One region of the Lacicoccus kunmingensis DSM 17847 genome, then DNA from elsewhere that is predicted to be linked to it. Evidence: riboswitches for the same ligand, from Rfam matches in the RefSeq annotation. Region 1 holds a riboswitch; each other region holds the start of a gene.
What was found. Region 1 has a riboswitch for S-adenosylmethionine ahead of BO48_RS12130 (mandelate racemase/muconate lactonizing enzyme family protein). Riboswitches for the same ligand answer to the same signal wherever they lie in the genome.
Positions count from the first base shown of each region.

Region 2: it holds a riboswitch for S-adenosylmethionine, as region 1 does, so the genes downstream of both, BO48_RS01065 (methionine ABC transporter ATP-binding protein) here and BO48_RS12130 (mandelate racemase/muconate lactonizing enzyme family protein) in region 1, are expected to answer to the same signal.
Region 3: it holds a riboswitch for S-adenosylmethionine, as region 1 does, so the genes downstream of both, BO48_RS11290 (O-acetylhomoserine aminocarboxypropyltransferase/cysteine synthase family protein) here and BO48_RS12130 (mandelate racemase/muconate lactonizing enzyme family protein) in region 1, are expected to answer to the same signal.

Region 1 is NZ_JCANUC010000013.1:77,049-81,894, reverse strand. Features, by position in the region: gene BO48_RS12135 (tripartite tricarboxylate transporter substrate binding protein) at 1-380, opposite strand, end outside; gene BO48_RS12130 (mandelate racemase/muconate lactonizing enzyme family protein) at 428-1,549, opposite strand; SAM riboswitch class I at 1,671-1,773, opposite strand; gene BO48_RS12125 (M20 family metallopeptidase) at 1,846-2,784, shown strand; partial or broken gene BO48_RS12120 (M20 family metallo-hydrolase) at 2,836-4,091, shown strand; gene BO48_RS12115 (hypothetical protein) at 4,220-4,540, shown strand; gene BO48_RS12110 (hypothetical protein) at 4,566-4,688, shown strand; gene BO48_RS12105 (helix-turn-helix domain-containing protein) at 4,681-4,846, shown strand, end outside.
Region 2 is NZ_JCANUC010000001.1:212,995-217,840, reverse strand. Features, by position in the region: gene BO48_RS01075 (MetQ/NlpA family ABC transporter substrate-binding protein) at 1-103, opposite strand, end outside; gene BO48_RS01070 (methionine ABC transporter permease) at 104-763, opposite strand; gene BO48_RS01065 (methionine ABC transporter ATP-binding protein) at 756-1,769, opposite strand; SAM riboswitch class I at 1,835-1,940, opposite strand; gene BO48_RS01060 (YfiT family bacillithiol transferase) at 2,058-2,567, opposite strand; gene BO48_RS01055 (CarD family transcriptional regulator) at 2,976-3,470, opposite strand; gene BO48_RS01050 (aldo/keto reductase) at 3,659-4,507, opposite strand; gene BO48_RS01045 (hypothetical protein) at 4,620-4,846, opposite strand, start outside.
Region 3 is NZ_JCANUC010000012.1:4,374-9,219, reverse strand. Features, by position in the region: gene BO48_RS11295 (homoserine O-succinyltransferase) at 1-583, opposite strand, end outside; gene BO48_RS11290 (O-acetylhomoserine aminocarboxypropyltransferase/cysteine synthase family protein) at 583-1,860, opposite strand; SAM riboswitch class I at 1,917-2,014, opposite strand; gene BO48_RS11285 (aldehyde dehydrogenase) at 2,139-3,497, opposite strand; gene BO48_RS11280 (hypothetical protein) at 3,617-3,805, shown strand; gene BO48_RS11275 (hypothetical protein) at 3,896-4,078, shown strand; gene BO48_RS11270 (NADPH-dependent FMN reductase) at 4,185-4,727, shown strand; gene BO48_RS11265 (N-acetylglucosaminidase) at 4,792-4,846, shown strand, end outside.

The sequences.
Region 1 (4,846 bases):
GGGTACGGTGTTGAATCCGTTGCGACGTTGACGAGTATATCCGGCGTCGCCACCCAGATTGTATAGCCGTCCGACGGCTGGTTCTGGACATATTCCTCCGCAATCGCACCACGTGAACCCGGCTGGTTGACGACGTTGACGTTTTCGCCGAGTTTTTCACTCATCTTCTGGCCGACGAGGCGTGCGAAGTTATCCGTTCCGCCGCCTTCGCCGTATCCGACCACAAGTTCAATCGTGCGTTCCGGGTAGTTGGAAGCTTCGCTGCTGCCCGCCTCGCTGTCTTCATTTGATGTGTCTGCCCCGGAGCCGTTGCCGCAGGCCTGCAGGAACACGACGGATAAAAATAAGATTGCCGCAAATAATATATGGTTTCTTTTCATTTTCCTCTTCCTTTTCATTATCCCCGGTGGGGTATTTTTGTCGGTTTTTATTCGTCCAGTAAAGTCTCTTCCGCCACTGCTTCGTTCAGCTCCATGCCGAGCCCGGTGACATCCGGTGCCTCGAAGTATATGCCGTCCTCTTTTCTGACTTCTTTCAGGGCAGGGCCGTCGAACAGCCTGTTCTGGAAGAAGCCGCGGTCCGGCGTGAAGTATTCTATCCACTGTACATTCGGCAGGCCGACGGCCATATGGATATGGACCTGCTGCAGGTTCCACGGGGCGACGGGTATATTGTGCATCGTCGCGAAATTATATATTTTCATCCAGTCTGTTATGCCGCCGGTCGTCGCAGCATCGGGTTGTGCGATGTCGAGGGCGTTCTGTTCGATCAAGTGCCGGAACTCATTCAATCCTTCATGCTGCTCCCCGCCTGCAATGTATGTGCTGCCTGCAAACTGTTTGACACGCGCATAGCCGGCAGTGTCTTCATAAGGAACCGGTTCCTCCAGCCAGTACAAATTATGTTTTTCCCATTTCTTCAACTGCTGTATGGCTGTTTCCGCGTCCCATGATCCATTGACATCGACCATCAACCTGATATCCGGTCCGATTGCTTCTCGGACTAAACGGACACGTTCGTCTGCCTCTTCAAGTGATACGGCAGTGGTGCCGCAGCGTATCTTGAGTGCGGTGTGTCCCTGTTCCACGTATTCCAAAGCCTTTGCCGCCAGTTCGTCAGGCGGCAGCTGGTGGGCAACGTTCGCATATGTCTTCACATGCTGTTTGTGTCCACCAAGAAAATCTGAAACAGGTACATTAAAAGCCTTTCCTTTAATATCCCAGAGCGCGATGTCGATCGCACCGATGCATTTCCGGAATATTCCCTTTCCTCCGAGCTTCCATGTGGCGCTGTACATGCTTTCCCATATCTGCTCTGTATGTAACGGGTTTTGTCCGAGGATGACATTCCTTAAGTTGCGCTTCAGCAGAGTGGCGATGACATCACCGATATGCCCGTGGGAGAAGACGGGCAGTGAAAGAAACCCTGTGCCGCTTATGCCGGCATCCGTCTGCACCTCGACCGTGATGACTTCATAGCCGTCAGCGTGCTTCATGTCCGGGCGCTGATTATCCCAGTACCTCTTCACAACTACGTCTGAAATTTTCATATTTACCATTCCTTCCTATTAATTAGCATATACATGAAGAAGATTTATACCCGTATCATAAAGAAATAAAAAGACCTCTTCTAAATTTGTAGAAGAGGCCGAATCTGACTGGTTGATGCTCTTCTTATCTTTGAAGCCTGCGGCTTGCTGGAATTGGCACAGTACTGGAACAGTCTGTTGCCGAGGTTTCAAAGGGCCAGTCCCTCCATCTCTCTGGATAAGTTTTATAAATATTCTATTAATTGATAATTTGATAATTAATCCTAACCTGAATAGTCGGATTTGTCAATTTAATTTTGAAATGTATACGTTTTCTGATAATTTTAAGTGATTTAGATAGAAATAAAAGATTTCTGGATGCTTTAAAAGACATGGAATGGGATCATAATCCTTTTGGAGCTGAAGAGATAGACGGCAAAATATACGGACGTGGTTCCTGCGATATGAAAAGTGGCCTTATGGCATTTGTACTCGCAATGGTTTCTTTGAAAGAAGACAATGTTCCATTGAAAGGAAGCATTAAACTTTTGGCGACAATAGGGGAAGAAACCGGTGCAATCGGCGCCGGACAGCTTACAGAAGAAGGTTATGCTGATGATCTGGATGCATTGATTGTCGGAGAACCAACAAACAATGAAATTGTCACCTCGCATAAAGGAGCCTTATGGATTGAAATCACTACTTATGGAAAAACAGCGCATGGCTCCTCCCCACATCTTGGGATTAATGCCGTGGAGCATATGAATGAGATTATCAATCAGATTCAGAGCGATAATTTCAAATTGCCTTATGAGCATGATGAATTGTTAAAGGAACCCACTTTCAGTATCAATGCAATTGAGGGCGGGTCAAGCATGAATGTCATACCGGATTACTGCCGATTGAAATTGGATATCAGAACGCTGCCTTCTCAAAATCATCAGGAAATTTTGGATAATGTGCATAAAATGGTGGAACTGAGCAAAAGCAGATACCCGAATATGGAGGCGGAAGTCAAAGTCGTCGCTGATCTTGAGCCGGTTAAGACAAACATTGATGATCCTTTCGTGGATTTGACTCTGAAAGCTTCTGAAAGCGTCTCGGGACCAAGAGAAGAACCTAAAGGCTTTACCGGCATCACAGACGCCTGCGCATTTAAGGAAGCAGAAAAGGATTTCCCGATTATTGTGATGGGTCCCGGCGATATCACTCTTGCTCACCAGCCAAATGAGTATGTGGAAATAGAAGAATATTAAAACAGCATTAAAACTTATAAAGAAGTTGCAAAGAGATTTTTAAAGGAGTAAATGACTGATAAGGATTTTTCAATCAATAAAGAACGGTTACAAAGCAATATGGAAGAGCTGTCTGGAATCGGTAAGTTTGGAGAAACCGGCGTGAACAGATTGGCTCTTTCAAAAGAATATAAAGAAGGTATAGAGTTGGTGAGACAGTGGATGGATGAAGCGGGTCTCAAAACCAGAGTCGATAATTTTGGAAACCTGGTCGGCAGAGTTAACGGGAAAACCCTGACGCACCATTGTTGATGCTGGGGTCCCATATCGATTCCCAGCCGACAGGTGGCAGGTTCGACGGACCAATCGGTGTGCTGGGCGGTCTGGAATTCGTACAGACGATGCAGGAGAACAATATAGTGCCTGTACAACCTATTGAAATAATGGCGTTCTGTGATGAAGAAGGCTTCCGGTTCAATAAAGGATTGTTCGGTTCAAGAGGAATCTCTGGACAGTTGGATGAAGATGAACTTGAACGTACAGACGCTGCTGGAGTTACAAGAAGGCAAGCGTTAATAGAGTTTGGTGCCAATCCTGATGAACTGGCTGCATCCGAATACCCTGAAGGTTCTATTGAATCATATATAGAAATGCATATCGAGCAGGGGCCGGTGCTGGAAGACAGAGATGTACCGGTTGGTATAGTGACCGGTATTTCAGGGCCATTGTGGCTGACTGTCGAACTGACCGGTTTTGCAGGACATGCGGGAACAGTGCCGATGAAATTAAGGAAAGATGCACTCGTCGGCGCTGCGGAGATGATCACCAGTCTGAATGAGATTGTAAAACAGGATCCTCAAGCACCAACCGTCGGTACAGTTGGCAGTCTGGAGGTCCATCCGAATGCCAGGGCGATCGTTCCTGAAAAAGTGGTCTTTACTATCGATTTGAGAGATATCGACCTCGAGAGAAGAGATCAGTATGAAGCACAGATGAGAAAACGCATTGCAGATATTTCCCGGGAAAATGGTCTGGAGTTCAATATTACTGAAGACACGAATATCAAGCCAGAACCATGCAACGAAGAAATTCTGGATGTCATGCGGAAAGTCAGTGGGGCAATGGATTTGGATTCTGTTCCGGAATTGACAAGCGGCGCATTCCACGATGCACTGCCTATGGCGAAAGTTTCTAAGATAGCGATGATTTTTGTCAGGTCGAAAGACGGCATCAGTCACGATCCCAAAGAATTTTCAACATATGAAGATATTGCGGTGGGAACCGAGCTGCTTTATAAAACAGTTGTAGAGATGGTTAGTAATAAATAACATATAAATATAGTTCTCTTAAAGGTTACAAAAATTTAAGAGGGCTATTGATTATTGCATCCTGAAAATAATATATGGATATATCAGAATAGATATATTATGTTTAATATAATATATTTATATATACTATGACAAACATATCATTAAAATATTTAGTAGATAAAGACGGTAATCAACAGGTTTTAGACTTGATATATGATATTGCTCAAAAAGCAAAAAATGAGAAGGATTATAAAGAAATAGCTATGAGAATCGCTCAGGTTTTTGTTTATTTAAAAGAAATAGGTGTTCCACCTGAACATTTAAGAACTATCCATGCCCGGTCTTCAGATGGCTTTGAAATCACGCTTGTTGATGTTGTCAAAGACCTGACTCATCACAGGCCATTACTGGAAACACGGATAAACTGGCCGCCTGTGGGTGCTTTTAGAGCAATTTTTTTTCTATGAAAAAGACGGCCAGGGGAATCAAACATTGTATTATACTAAAGCGGTTATTAAAAAGGATACTTATTCGAAAGAATTTGAAGAGATTGTAGCTGAAAGTGAAGTTATGATGAACGATTTTTATACTGGAAGGGGTGATCAAAATGGCTAATAGGTCATTCACTGATCTAATGGATACACTGATGGAAGTGCCTGAGGTTAAGCAGCATATAGACTCATTGCCAGTACAATTAGGATTGGAAGTACTCAAGAAACGTATAGAATTGGATTTGACTCAAACACAAGTCATTAAACTGGCAGGCATTAGAA
Region 2 (4,846 bases), on a different contig from region 1:
ATGCACCAATGGTGATCACTTCACCTTCATCTTCATATAAAAGCACACTCGAAACGATGATGACTCCTAAAGTGCCAAGTAAAAATAAAATAATTCCACGCATCTATTTCCCCTCCTCACGACGGCTTAAAAAGTCACCGATTAATTGTACAAGCTGAACGATGATGATCAGCAGGATGACCGTCACGGCCATTGTCAAAGTATCATAACGGTAATAACCATAACGGATCGCAAGGTCACCGATACCGCCACCGCCGACAACACCGGCAGTCGCACTGAATGCGATAATCGTAATGATTGTCAGAGTAATCGCCTGAATCAATCCTTTTTTAGCTTCAGGGACCAGCACATCCGTGACAATCATGTATAAAGGTGCGCCGCCTGCGATACTCGCTTCAATGACACCGCTGTGAATGCTGTTGAAACTCGATTCAACCAGCCTTGCAAATAAAGGCACTGCGGCGATCGACAATGCAACACTCGCAAAGACCGGGCCGTGCGAAGCATTGACCAGCCAGGTGGCAAACGGCATGATTGCAACGATCAAAATGATGAACGGGAATGAACGGATGACGTTCACAAGGGCGCCGAGCACCTGATTCAACGGTTTCACTTTAAAAAGTAAGTGGTGCTGAGTAACAAATAATAAGACACCGAGCGGCAGTCCGATCAATACCGCGAAAAATATGGATATCGAAACCATCAAAGTCGTTTCCAGAAATGCTTTATAAAGTAATGGTCCAAGGTTCGTTAAACTACTCATATATCTCAGCCCTTTCTATGCCTGGAGTTTCAGTGATATTACGGGTCAACCGTTCAATTTCAGAAGGCTCACCTGTCACCTGAAGCATCAGAATACCGAGCGGAATGCCGTTGATATACTCGATTCTGCCGTTTAATATGCTGATGGACAGATCAAACTCCCTGTAAAGTTTATTCAAATAGCTCTCTTCCGCACTTTCCTGAAGGAACTTGATCGTGATGATCTTATTATCTTCCGACTGCACGATATGGGGAGGAATCTGGAAATCGTAAATATCCTGAACAAAGCCTTTTGTCACTTCATGCGTCGGTTCACTGAAAATTTTATAGACATCGTCCATTTCAATGACTTCACCGTTCGACATGACACCGACACGCTCTGCAAGTTCCTTGATGACCTCCATCTCATGGGTGATGACGACAATCGTAATACCGAGCTCTTTATTAATCCGCTTCAGCAGATTCAATATCGTCTTTGTCGTTTCCGGGTCCAGCGCACTCGTCGCCTCATCGCTAAGGAGCACATCAGGATTATTTGCAAGTGCCCGTGCAATACCGACACGCTGCTTTTGGCCACCGCTTAAGTTTTTAGGGAAGACCGTCTTTTTATCCGACAGACCCACCAGCTCTAAAAGCTCGTCAATCCGTCCGTCAATTTTAGATTTCGGATACTTCGCAGCTCTTAAAACAAATGCGATATTATCCGCAACCGTCTTTGATTCAATCAAATTGAACTGCTGGAAGATCATGCCGATTTTCTGACGCTTCACACGTAAATCTTTCTGATTTAAAGCCGTCACTTCATCATCACCGACATGAATCGTACCCGTTGTCGGCGCCTCAAGCAGATTAATCAGCCTGAGCAGCGTACTTTTTCCCGCCCCGCTGAAACCGATCAGACCGAATATTTCTCCTTCGTTGATCGTCAGGCTTGTCGGTCTTAAAGCATTGACTTCCTTACCTTTATGTAAGTAGGTTTTTGAAACATCTTTAAAGACTATACTCATATGAATCCTCCCTTTACCTCTTCCTATAATAAAAAAAGCCATCTGCACTGGACAGATGACTAAACTGATTATCGTTCAAGCATCCGCTTGTTGGAATTAGCACAGTACTCAAATCGAGTCCGCTGCTGAGACATCACCGGGCCAAGTCCCTCCGTCTGCTCTGAATAATTGGATATTTAGTTGAGATTAATAATATAGTAAATCAGTATAATTTGCAAGGCAGATTTGTAACACATGACACAAAACAATCATTTCCAAAAGCTTCATGCCATCTATCATATCAACAGCCTACTTCGATAAGGCGATTTTAATATGTTCTAAATGATGCTCCTCATGCCATGCAAGCTTCGCAACCTTTGTTGCCACTGTTACTTTACCGTTATCTTCATGGATGAAATAGCGTTCAAGCTGATCTTCAGTGAGAGAGTTACCCAGTGCGACAATTCTCTCATTGATACCTTCAAGCATTTTAATGGAGCTCTCCACCGGCAGCTCAGTATCCGGCTGTACGGCCCATTCATCCTGCACAAATCCCGGTACTGTCGGCGCATCATCAGTCAATGCAAGCTTCAGACGCTGGAACATGTTCATTTGAGAATCCGCAATGTGATGCACAAGCTGTCGTACATTCCAGGCACCCTCACGGTAAGTTTTGTTCAACTCATCTTCACTTAAGTGGTCGACCGTCTCACGCAGTCTTTTCGTATATGTCTCAGTCTGCGCATTCCACTCACGAATATTTTCAAGTGTTACCATTTCAGGTACATCCAACTTTCCGATAGGAAATTTAACATCCATCTTAAATACTTCCTTTCCATAATATATTCTGTCTATTCCAATATACTATAAGTACCGATAAAGCTGAAATATATAGGATTATACAGTTAATATTAGGCATAAAAAATGAGACTGGATCTCCAGTCTCATTCACAGATAAATAATATAATATATGATATCTAGAGGACAAGCAGTGTCACTCTATCGGAAGACGTCGATGAAATCAAATAATATATAACGAAATACTTCGTTGACGTCCTTGTTATGTTATCTTCATTATATTTTAATCTAATTCTCATTTCAAGGGTTTAAACCTATTTTCTTTATTTGTAACCTGATTGTAATATTGTTTACCAAATGAAAATGTGGCTTAAAGCCCTACTTGAAGGCCTTCTCTCTCATTTGAAAATAATAAAATTCTTTATATTTTTAAGAAACTTCTTTTTTATCTTCTGTTAATCTGGATAAAAAACGCTCTTTTCTATCATTATTCATACCTTCGACCAGCTTCAATTCACTCATTAAAAAAGCCTGCGCCTGTTTAAGCTGGGTTCTTTCACTGGAATTAAGCTTCTGTTCTCTTTGCATATTGGATAATCCATATATTACTTCAGCACATGCCTTTAAACTGCCCGATTTTATCATATCATTGTTAAGCTTGTTTCTTTTTTTCCACGTTAAGTCTTTATCAGCTTCCACTTTATCGATCATTCTGGCAATTTCTTTCACAGTGTCCAAATCTGTCACAGGACGGATATTCGTCTTGGAAATCTTATTTTTCGGAATCATCACTTTCATATTATCATTAATCATATTGATAATATAATACTGCAAAATTTCGCCTGCAACTTCTTTTTCCTCGATCGCGGTTATTTGACCAGCACCATGCATCGGATAAAATATGTTATCTCCTACTTGATACAAAGCATCGCCTCCATATTCTCTTAACTATAAGTATAGCACACAACGTTAAATTAATAAAACTTTTATCATAACATTCCCAATATTATGATGTCAATAACTTTTAATCACTTATATTTCAAATTAAAAATAATTATCATATAACACAAAAAATCCAAATTGATTTCTCAAAATGGATTTCCTGCAGTGTATTATTCAGGCGTTTTTGATTTGTTCATACCCGTGACAATATCCAGTTTATTATGATCTACAATACGATTATTTTTCCCCTCTAAAGAGGAGATTTTTTCCATATCCGACTCATCGAGTGAAAAGTCATGCACATCCAGATTTTCCTTCATGCGTGCTTTGCGCACAGATTTAGGAATAATAATCACTTCCCGATCAAGATGCCATCTTAAAATGACCTGTGCTACAGTTTTCCCGTACTTTTCAGCAATGCCTTTCAGCATTTCATTTTCAAGTATGCCGTGCTTGCCTTCAGCAAGCGGTCCCCAGGATTCAATCTGTACTCCATATTCTTCCATAACTTTTTTAGCATCCTCCTGCTGCAGGAATGGATGCAGCTCAACCTGGTTAACAGCCGGCACGATCTCGTTATTTAAAATTAAATCCACCAAGCGTGCAGAATCGAAATTCGATACACCAATCGCTTTAATTTTACCTTCTTTATAAAGCTCTTCCATCGCACGCCATGACCCGTAATAATCTCCGAACGGCTGATGAATTAAATATAAATCCAAATAATCAGTGCCCAGTTTTTGCAATGTCTTTTCAAAAGCTTTCTTTGTACTTTCATAACCCTGATCGGCAACCCATAGCTTACTGGTCAGAAACAGTGCTTCACGGGGGACATCACTTTTTTTAATGGCTTTGCCCACACCCTCTTCATTTCCATAAGTTGCAGCCGTATCGAGACTGCGGTAACCGACGTCTAACGCATCAATGACACACCGTTCTGTTTCTTCAGGCTCTATTTGGAAAACACCATAACCTTCAATCGGCATTTCTATACCATTGTTCAATTTTATCTGCTTCATGAATATATTCCTCCTGTAAAAATGTAAGTCGTTATTAATCTACTGACCTCAATTATACATTTCCACCGGCTGAGTTGAAACACTCTGACATCAGCATTAAATCTTTTGGATTTCACCAATTCGATGTGTAGAACAGATAATACTTATTAAAATCAATAAATTTAGCATGGTAAAAATCAGATGCTGCCTGATCAATATATGTGTGATAAATCCTTCCATAATCATAAGAACCAAAAAATGGTCCCGGAAAAGTTGGGAGTAACAGATTGGCCTTTTCTCTGTTGTATCTAATTTCATTTAATAATTGATATACATCCTCGATTATTTCTTCAGTCAGCT
Region 3 (4,846 bases), on a different contig from region 1:
TATGCCTTGAATGGGGCACTTCGAACTGATCATCAAAGCCTCTCATCAAAGGGTGGGTCGGCAGAATGTTCTTATATTTGAAAATGCCGAATAATTTACTAGACAGCATGATTTTATCAAACTGATAGTAGTAATTCAGAGCATGCTGGGCACCCCAGCATATGAAAAATCTTGAGAACACATATGTTTCCGACCATTTCAGAATGGCTTCCAACTCATTAATATAATCAACCTGGTTAAAGTCCAGTTTTTCGACCGGAGCGCCGGTGACAATCATGCCGTCAAAGCGCTCCTCCTTAATTTCATCGAAAGTCCTGTAATATTTATGAAGATGACTGGTCGGGGTGTTTTTACTTTTGTGTGTCTCAGTATATAAAAACTCAATATCTATCTGCAGTGGTGTATTGCCGAGAAGTCTTAACAGATGCAACTCCGTCTCTTCTTTTTTAGGCATTAGATTTAAAATTAAAATTCTGATCGGACGAATGTCCTGTGTCGTTGCCCTGGAAGCATCAATTGTAAATACATTTTCCTGTTCTAACCTTTTTTTAACCGGTAATCCTTCAACTATTTTTATTGGCATTAAATCGCATCCAGACCTTTATTGATATCATCAAGTATATCATCTATATGCTCAAGACCGATAGAAAGGCGCACTGTTTCCGGTTTTACACCGCCTGCCAGCTGCTGTTCTTCGGTCAACTGTGCGTGAGTAGTGGACGCCGGGTGAACAACAAGAGATTTTGCATCGCCCACGTTCGCAAGCATTGAAAACAGCTCGAGTGATTCAATGAACTTCTTGCCCGCTTCATAGCCGCCTTTGACTCCGAAAGTGAATATGGACCCTGCGCCTTTTGGCAGATATTTTTCTTGTAATTGCTTGTAAGGACTGTCTGACAGACCTGCAAAATCAATCCATTCAACTTTTTCATGGTTGGCCAGATAATCAGCGACTTTAGCTGCGTTCTCAACATGTCTTTCCATTCTTAGGGAAAGTGTTTCTATACCTTGAGTCAGAAGGAAAGAGTTGAATGGTGAAATGGCAGCGCCGGTATCTCTTAACAGAGTTGTTCTGATTTTATATGCAAAAGCCTGATCGCCGAATGTGTCAGCGAAAACCAGTCCATGATAGGAATTATCAGGTTCACTGAATCCTGGGTACTTTCCATTATTCCAATCAAAATTCCCGCCGTCGACAATGACACCGCCGATTGATGTACCATGGCCGCCTAAAAATTTAGTGGCTGAGTGAATGACGATATTTGCACCGTGCTCAATCGGACGGCACAGATATGGTGTTGCAAATGTATTGTCCACAATTAAAACAATATTATTATCCTGTGCGATTTTTGACAATGCTTCCAGATCCTCGATGTTACCTTCCGGATTGCCGATTGTTTCAACAAATATCGCTTTAGTATTGTCTTTTATTTCACGTGAAACATTATTTATATCTTTAGTATTTACTAAGGACACATCAATTCCAAATTTTTTGAAAGTGTGTGTAAATAAAGTGTGCGTTCCGCCGTACAGGCTAGTCGTTGAAATAATATGGTCGCCGGCGTCGGCCACACCCTGGATGGCATAAGTGATGGCAGCCATACCGGAAGCTACTGCGAGCCCTGCTGTTCCGCCTTCCAGCTCCGCAACTCTTGTTTCGAGTGCTGCGGATGTTGGATTTGTTATACGTGTATATATATTACCTGCTTCTGATAATCCGAAAAGGTTGGCACCGTGCTCAGTATCATCAAAAACATAAGATGTTGTTTGATAGATTGGGAGTGCGCGGGACTTTGTTTCGGAATCGACCACCTGACCTGAATGTAATTGCTTAGTTTCGAACTTAAAATCTTTTGACATTAATATTTCCTCCTTAGTAAATAAAAGAGCCTGCTAAAATTTAGCAGACTCATATCTGCTCATCTTCCGGGGGATTCCCGGCTGGAATTAGCACCTTACTTAAAAGGTTGCCGGACTTCGTCGGGCCAGTCCCCTCCGTCACTCTTGATAAGCTATATTTAATATTTTTTCTAATGTTACATCCCAAAGTCTGTTTTGTCAAATAATTTACAAGATTAAAAATAATCTGAAAAATGGAGGGGCGAAGAGTAACGCTATGCGTTACTCCCTGTATCGCCTTATTTCCAGATGTATTTCAACAGTTTCTGAAATTTTTTATAGGTAGGATAACGTAACGGAATATCGAATAAAGTCGTCTGTTTCAGTATGCTTTTGGAGTGACTGAACGTATCGAAGGAATAACGCCCATGATATTTCCCCATACCGCTGTTTCCCCGGCCCCCGAACGGCAGGTGGGGTGTGGCCAGATGATACATTGTATCGTTGATGGCACCGCCGCCGAAAGGTATGCTGTTTATGACATGCTGTGCAGTTTTTTTATTTTCGGTAAAAACATACAGTGCCAGAGGATCGGGCAGATCTCTGATATCAATCAATGCTTTTTCCAGATTGTCATAACCGAGAACGGGCAGGACAGGGCCGAATATTTCTTCTTCCATCGCAGGATGGCTGAAATCGGCATTTTGAATAATCGTTGGCTCAATCATCCGTTTGGATTTATGACTGCGCCCGCCATAGGCAATGTCACCTTGAATGTAATTATGGACACGTTCGAAATGATCATTGTTTATAATCTGCATATAATTCTGTTGTTCAAATTCTTTATTATAAAATTTATGAGTATAATGTTTTAAGTGTTTAGTCAGCTGATCTTTAACACTGTTATCTACATAAATATAGTCTGTAGCCACACAAGTCTGGCCGGCATTCATAAATTTGCCCCATACGATTCTTTTTGCCGCATATTTCAAGTTGGCATCTTTTGTGACGATGCTCGGAGACTTACCACCCAGCTCGAGAGTCACAGGTGTTAAATTTTTTGAAGCGGCTTCCATCACAACTTTACCGACGTGTGAACTGCCTGTGTAGAATATATAATCAAAAGGCAGACTTAAAAGCTGCTGGTTGGTTTCAATGCCGCCTTCTATTGATGTGACATATTTTTCAGGTAAGGCAAGACCAATCACTTTTGTAATGACCTCCGATACATGTGGCGTATGCTCAGAAGGCTTCAATATGGCAGTGTTGCCTGCGCTCAGTGCGCCGACCAGCGGTGCAAGAGCGAGATTGAAAGGATAATTCCACGGAGAAATAATCAATGTAACACCATAAGGCTCTTTGTAAATTGTAGACTTCGAGCCGAAATGGGTCACCGGTGTTTTTACATTGACAGGTTCTGCCCACACGGATAAGTGTTTAAGGTGGAAATTTATTTCACTGTAGACAATTCCAATTTCTGTTAAGAAAGCATCGCTTTCGTTTTTGTTGAAATCTGCTTTCATAGCAAACAACAAATCATCTTCATAAAATTTGATTGCGTCTTTAAGCTGTTTCAACGCTTTAATCCGGACGTCTAATGACAATGTTTCCTTAGTTTGGAAAAATTGTTTTTGCTTATTAAATATAGATTCGTACATATACTCACTCCTTATAGACTGGTTACCCGATTTAAAAATTGTTAATTAAAGAAGAAAATATTGCATTTTATTAATAACTTCCTATAATTAATAGTACTTAACAATAAAAGGTGATGCTCATGAACGATAAGTTTAATATTTTAAAAGGCAGTTTAACAACCTATCAACTAAGCGAAGCTTTAGAAATAACAATAGAACAGGTCGAAGCTGTTTTGAATGAAGAAATTGATGTTTCGGACTTCAGTCCGGAAGTGATCAATAAAATTCATCATTTGGAAAATGCGTTGTTCGGGCATGTCGAGAAATGAATTGAATGTATTGAGCATATAGTTGAAGTTCATGGAATCTGTGGTATAATAAGTTATTGATATTTCGATACTTATGAAGAAGGTGACATTATGAACACTGAATTGAACCTTTCACTCCTCGTGGAAAAACTAACTGCATACCAAATCAGTCGAGCTGTAGGTGTCGATATGAACTTAGCACAGAAAATTGTTGACGAAGAAATAAAACTCGAAGATTTACCAGAAGATACATTAGGTAAGTTGCAGGAATTGAATCATAAATTGATGAACTGAGACTGATAAAGTCTCTTTTTTTTTTACTTCTTTTGACGTATGTGAATAGCTGTATGAAAAATGTTATTATTAATATACTAAATATTTTTTATAAAGGAGCAAACTTATGAATCTGCTGATTATTTCCGGGAGTCCATTTCCAGGTTCAAGTACAGCTTTTTTAGCAGAAGAAATAAAAGCTCAGATTGAACAGCCTGAAAACCACGTGGAAATAATTGATTTATGCCAATGGGATATTCCATTACTCGGGCATCCTGGTACAAAAGAACTTGAGGAATTTAAACAGATTGCGACTAAAGCGGATGCCATAATAATTGGAACGCCGAACTTCCATACTTCATTTTCAGGGATATTGAAAAATGCTTTGGACCATTTATCATTTGATCAGTTTGAAGAAAAGCCGGTCGCCCTGTACTGTACAAGCGGCGGTATGCGGAACACAGATCCGCTGGCCCAGCTGAGAATAGTAATGAGAGGACTGCATGCGCTGGCTCTGCCGACCCAGCTCTGTGCAAGCAGTTCCGATTATAAGAAAGATGAAAATGGCAAGTATAGCGAACTAAGTAATGAGATGAAGCAAAGAATCGGCAAGATGGTGGATTCATTAATCTCACTCGCGGGTATGACTAAAAGTAAGCATCATATTTGATGCTTACTTTTTTATGGTATTGCTTTTATGCCATACAAGTATACAAAGGAAAAGGATAAAAAATATGTTGAATAAAGATAAAGACGATTTGCCATTATTGTTGTTGAGTGCCATCATGG